One region of the Lacrimispora sinapis genome, then DNA from elsewhere that is predicted to be linked to it. Evidence: predicted binding sites of a transcription regulator. Region 1 holds the regulator's gene; the other holds the start of a gene.
What was found. The regulator NrdR, encoded in region 1, represses ribonucleotide reductase genes. The targets are predictions, from matches to a motif close to CACAANATNTTGTG.

Region 1 (3,194 bases):
ATCTCAGAGCAACATGGCTCTGGCATCTCTGGTTATGGGAATTATAGGTATAGTTACTTCCTGTTGTTACGGAGGTTTCATATTCGGCAGCCTGGGAATCATCTTTGCACTTCTTTCCAAGACAGAGGACCGGTTCGAGGGCTATGCAATGGCCGGTTTGATCACCTCTGTCATCGGTATCGTGCTGGCAGTGCTGTTAGGAATTGTATTTCTCATACTTGTTGCTGCGGGGGAATATAACACAGGAGGTGCTTTTTAATGAAAACCACATCTGCAGAACTGAAAAAGCGGGCAAAGGCCAGATTAAAGGGCCGATATGGTCTGTGTGTCGGTACAGAATTGATCCTCTCTGCCGTTGCGGCTGTGTTTATTATGATCTATTTTATATGCGCGTTATTTATTGGGATTGCCAACGCATCGTTATTTATCGGCGGAAGCGAATCCGTAGCCGGATCTATTATCATGCAGATCATCATTGTTTTCTTTTCTATCATAATGATGGCAGCCATGGGGCTATTGGCACCTGGAATTTTAAAGCTATATTATCATATAAGCACAAACCGGAATCCTGGATTTTCAGACCTGCTTTTTGGACTGAAAAACAAACCTATGAAATTTTTGGGTCTTTATATGATCCGGGTATTAATCGGATTTGTATGTGCGATACCTTACCTTGTTGTGTTTGTGGTTGCAGTTATTACGGATTTTTTGCCGGTAATGGCAGTGCTTTTGGTTCTGATGTATGTTTTACTTCTGGCAGGTACCGTAATCAGTTCCATTTATTTATCCCAGTCCACGTATATCCTGATAGAAGCTACGGATAAGGGCGTGCTTCAAAGTGTTCGGGAAAGTGTTGAGATGATGAGAGGAAACAAGGGACGTCTCTTTTATATTTATTTAAGCTTTATCGGAATGATGATATTGGGATATTTCTCCATGTGTATCGGTTTCCTTTGGATTTTACCTTATATTCATGCCACCTTGACAGAATTTTATCTGGATATAAAAGAGCAGCAGACATCAAAAACTTATACCAGACTGCCGGAGGATTCTTACGAATCCATGAGGCATCAGGAAAATTGGTGATAAAACCGTGTCATACGGCTTTTATGCGCATAGAATACACTAAGCAGTGCAGGAGGTGAATTCTATGCGCATTTCTGATCTCAAGACAAAAGAAGTGATTAATATCTGTGACTGCAAACGTCTGGGTTATGTGGGCGATGTGGATTTTGATATGGAGTCGGGGTGCCTTTTATCCATAATTGTGCCTGGCCCCGGATGCTTTTGCGGATTTTTGGTTAGGGAAAAAGAATATGTCATTCCCTTCTGTGATATAAGGCAAGTCGGTCCGGATATTATACTTGTCAATGTGGATTTGGATAAAGCCACGGAAAAATGCGGGGTATAGTAGAAGATGGGCTTGCGAATCTGCGGAATGTAAGTTATGATATACATAATATAGATACAGTCCGTAAGACAGGAGGATAGAGGCGTGAAATGTCCATTTTGCAATGAAGCAGATACAAAAGTCATTGATTCCAGACCAGCAGATGACAATAGTTCCATCAGGCGGCGCAGGCAGTGTGAAAAATGCGGTAAACGCTTTACCACTTATGAGAAGCTTGAGACCATGCCTCTCATGGTAATTAAAAAAGATCGTTCCAGAGAGGTTTATGACCGTTCAAAAATAGAATCAGGAATTCTTCATTCCTGCCATAAGAGGCCGGTTTCATCCCAGCAGATTGATTTTATGGTTGATGATGTGGAGACGCAGGTGTTCAACCGGGAAGAAAAAGAAGTGGAAAGCACTGTCATTGGAGAACTTGTGATGAAAAAGCTCCAGGAGATAGACGAAGTGGCTTACGTCCGCTTTGCTTCCGTCTACAGGGAATTCAAAGATGTGAATACATTTATAGAAGAAATAGGAAAACTGTTAAAGAAGTAGGAGATTTATGTTAAAGACATTCTATCCCGATGAAGACGTGGTATCCACGTATGACATACCCTTTGAACGTTTATACAAAAGCGGAATCCGGGGTGTTATTTTTGATATTGACAATACGCTGGTTCCTCATGGTGCACCTGCAGATGAAAGAGCGAAAAATCTCTTTTTACATTTGCAGGAAATAGGGCTGAAAACCTGTCTCTTATCAAATAACAAAGAACCAAGAGTGGCTTCCTTTGCAAAAGCAGTGGGAAGCCCCCGTTATATATTCCGGGGGAACAAGCCTGGAATAAAAGGCTATCAGAAAGCCATGGAATTGATGGGAACCGATGTGAAAAATACGGTTTTCGTCGGCGATCAGCTTTTTACGGATGTGTATGGCGCAAAAAGAGCCGGAATACACAATATACTGGTAAAGCCCATTGATCCAAAAGAAGAAATCCAGATTGTCTTAAAGAGGGCATTGGAAGCCATTGTGTTATATTTCTATCACAGAGATAAAAAAGGTGATATATCATTTTAAAAGAACATTTTTCCGGGTAAAAGACCGCTTTTAGGGATATAATAAAAAGAAATCTAAAGAGCTGCTTTGCCTGGAGTTATAAGATGTGAGGAAAGGCAGCGCTGAGAACATGAAGATTTTGATATTAAACGGGCCAAATTTAAACTTTTTGGGAATTCGTGAAAAAGGAATATACGGCACCGAAGACTACGGGGCTCTGGTTTCCATGCTTACAAAAAAAGCGGAGACAGAAGGCCATGAACTGGAGATCTATCAGAGCAATTATGAAGGCGGACTGATAGATAAGATTCAGGAAGCTTATCATAATGGAACGGAAGGGATCATTATTAATCCCGGAGCGTTCACCCATTACAGCTATGCGTTAAGGGATGCATTGGGTTCCGTGGAGATTCCAAAAATCGAAGTTCACATATCTAATGTCCATAAAAGGGAAGAATTCCGTCATTTGTCTGTAACAGCGCCGGTATGTACGGGACAAGTTGTTGGTCTGGGACTGAAAGGGTATGTTCTTGCTATGGACTTTTTAACGGGCAAATAGTCCTGTTCGGGTAAGAAAATGGAGATATTTGCAAAAAAACGGTTGAAAATGCGTTTGTTATAGTATAGAATATAAAAGGTTAAGAAGAGAAATTCAAGGAGGAATATCATTTATGATATCAGCGGGTGATTTTAGAAACGGTATCACATTGGAGATCGAGGGTACTGTATATCAGATTATGGAGT
Region 2 (3,194 bases), 650 kb from region 1:
TTTTTTGCAGCCGGTCCCATTGCGGTGAATCATAATGCCGTTTCGTAAAATAGGCACCGGTCTGCCAGTCACTGCCTTCAAATTTTTCATAGCAGCCTTTTTCAGCCGCATAATCACAGCTTGCCTCAATGGCTGCAAAATTAATGGCTTCAAAAATCCGGTCCGCGAATTCCAGATGTTCTTCGGACTCCCAGGAAATTTGATTCTTTGCCAGCATATGGTGATACCCGCTTACCCCCAGCCCTATGGGACGGTAGCGGAGGTTGTTCAGCTTGGCATACGGCACAGGGAAGAAATTCAAATCAATGACATTGTCAAGTGCTCTTACGGCACTTCTGGTCAGCCTGGTTAATTCTTCTTTATCCTTCAAATCAATCTTTCCAAGAGATAAACTTGCAAGGTTGCAGACCACAAAATCACCTGGTTTTGTAACGGTCACCACCACAGTCTCTCCGTCAACCGTTTCATAGCGCTGTTCCACATCCTCCACCCCACTCATGTTCTGGGCGATTTCCGTACAGAGATTGCTGCAGTAAATGATACCGCTGTGATTGTTTGGGTTGGCTTCATTTACAATATCCCGGTTAAATGCAAAAGGTGTACCGGTTTCCACCGCACTTTTTAAGACCAGGCGGATAATATCCTTAATGGGAATGGTCCTCTTCTCTATCCGGTCATCACTCACACAATCAAAATACCGTTCTTCCCACTGGGTCCCATAAGAATCCTCCAAAGCCCAGCCCTTTACCGTGAGAATCTCATGAGGGCACATGAGATGCCAGTCTCCCTCTATGTTTTCCTTTGCCATTTTCCAAAACAGATTGGGGTAACACACCGCAGGAAAAACATCGTGGGCCTTCATGCGGTCATCTCCGTTATTGGTCCTAATAGTTAGAAACTCAGGCAAATCCTTATGCCAGGCATCCAGATATACCGCCACAGCTCCCTGCCGCACTCCCAGCTGGTCCACTGCAACCGCCGTATCGTTGGCCAGCTTGATCCAGCGGATCACGCCTCCTGCCGCTCCCTTAAAGCCTCTGATTGCACTGCCTGCCGCACGGACCTTGCCAAAATAAAGCCCCATGCCTCCTCCGAATTTGCTGACCTTGGCAAAGCTGTCAATGCTCCGGTAAATTCCATTCAGACTGTCCGGAACCGTATCAATAAAACAGGAGGAAAGCTGGTGATAAGGCTTCCGGGCATTGGAAAGGGTAGGCGTAGCCATGGTCACCTTTAAAGTGCTTAACATGTCATAGAACCGCTTCACCCAACCATCCCGGTCGCTCTTCTCCTTCATTGCAAGATGCATGGCAATCCCAAGAAACATCTCCTGGGGCGTCTCTAACGGTACATTCTGATGGCTGCGGATGACATAGCGGCTCAAAAGCAGTTCAAGGCCGGAATAGTTGAGAAGGTGATTTCTCCTTCGTTCCAGATACGTTTCATACCGGTCAATCTCTTCCTTGCTGTAGTGCTCCAGAATATAGTTTCCATAAAGCCCCTCATTTGTCAAGAAGCAAATTTTATCGTAAAAACTCTTGATCTTCTGCCGCTGAAGTTCTTCTTTTAAGGACATCTCAAATTGGAGCATCAAAAATCTTGCTCCGATATATTCCCAGTCCGGCGCTTCCTGAGTCGTCAGTTCCACCGCGGCCTGTATAAGAACCTTGAGCCGATGGGACGAACTTTCTTCGCTTTTATAAAATGCACAAAACTTATCTGAAAGAAGCTCCAGGTCATAGGCGGAATCGGTCCAAACGGACTGTATGTCCTCAAGCACCGCCTGAAACTCCGGTATCTCTTTAAAACAATCCAGAAGTATCTGTTTTCCATGTGTAATATCCATATGTTGTTCCTGCCATTCTATGGTATGATATCAATACCAATAACTGTTATTATATATTGTAGAAAGAATATACCACAAGATATAGTTATTTTCAACCTCTCATATACAAAATATTCTATTTTAATTCCACTTCTTTAAACAACGCGGCAACTGCAGAGCGATAATCCACAAGGTTCTGGGACTTCCTGATTTTTTTGGCATGTTTTTCTCCGTCTTTCAAGCGTTGTATCATATATGCCCACAGTTCCTTCATTTTAAACAAAACATTCCGGTCACCGGAAATTACGTTCTCATATCCGGCAAGCACCTCATCATGAAACTCTTTCAGTATTCCTTTATCCAGGACTTCCCCTGTTTGCAGTTCTCCTGCCAGATGAGGATCTGTCACCAAACCTCTTCCCATCATAACACGGTCAACGGTCGGAAAGGCATGTGTAAATCGCTTATAATCCTCTGCAGAAAAAATATTTCCATTATAACAGAGTGGATTTCTGCTCCCCGTAACCGCCTTCTGGAATACAGATAGATTGGGTTCATTCTTATAAAAATCTTTTTGAACACGGGGATGAATGATCAGTTCCTTTAAGGGGTATTTATTATAAATCTCCAAAAGCTTGGAAAATTCATCGGGATGATCCTTTCCGATTCTGGTTTTTATGGAAATATCCATATCTACGGCTGAAAATACTTCTTCAAGGAAATGCTCCAGCTTGTCCGTATCACTGAGAAACCCGGAACCTTTTCCTTTTGAAACAACGGTGGCAGAAGGACAGCCCAGATTTAGATTAACTTCTTTATAGCCATACGTTTTAAGCTCTTTAGCCGCCCAGATAAAATCCTCCCCTTTATTGGTTAAAATCTGGGGAACCAGATGCAATCCCTCATTGTGCTCCGGCAGAATGTCATTTTTCTCTCTGGAAGAAAACACCCGGTTCTGGGTGGGGACGAGAAAAGGGGTAAAATATACGTCTATGTCTTTAAAATATTTACGGTGGGCATTCCGGTAAACATATCCAGTGATCCCTTCCATAGGGGCAAAATAATACTTCATCAATAAAGCCTCTCTTTCCTGCTTTTGCTCTGTGAAATTATTTTATCATAACATAGGATGAATGCAAAGAAGACCATTTACAAAATCTTCCACAGAGTGCTATAATATGAGGTAAAATGCAATACTTCGGGAGGATCTGTCATGATCAAATTAAAGAATGTTTTAACGGCCTCTGCCAGGGTCTTTTTACTGGCTGCACTGATTTCCGCCACCGCTTCCGCTTCTGTCCGTGCCGAAGAAGAATCCGGACCTGCGTTTGCTCCTCCTGTTACGAAAGTTACAGCTCCCCAAATCGGT

Region 2: VIG27_RS06885 (ribonucleoside-diphosphate reductase subunit alpha) is a predicted target of NrdR. The motif match lies at 1,920-1,933, and genes of this name have one in related genera.

The regions. Positions count from the first base shown of each region.
Region 1 is NZ_CP141832.1:2,155,861-2,159,054, reverse strand. It holds gene VIG27_RS10080 (hypothetical protein) at 1-259, shown strand, start outside; gene VIG27_RS10075 (DUF975 family protein) at 259-1,086, shown strand; gene VIG27_RS10070 (PRC-barrel domain-containing protein) at 1,151-1,411, shown strand; gene nrdR (transcriptional regulator NrdR) at 1,496-1,948, shown strand; gene VIG27_RS10060 (YqeG family HAD IIIA-type phosphatase) at 1,956-2,471, shown strand; gene aroQ (type II 3-dehydroquinate dehydratase) at 2,581-3,009, shown strand; gene efp (elongation factor P) at 3,122-3,194, shown strand, end outside.
Region 2 is NZ_CP141832.1:1,506,502-1,509,695, reverse strand. It holds gene VIG27_RS06885 (ribonucleoside-diphosphate reductase subunit alpha) at 1-1,846, opposite strand, end outside; gene VIG27_RS06880 (tRNA dihydrouridine synthase) at 1,962-2,897, opposite strand; gene VIG27_RS06875 (N-acetylmuramoyl-L-alanine amidase family protein) at 3,039-3,194, shown strand, end outside.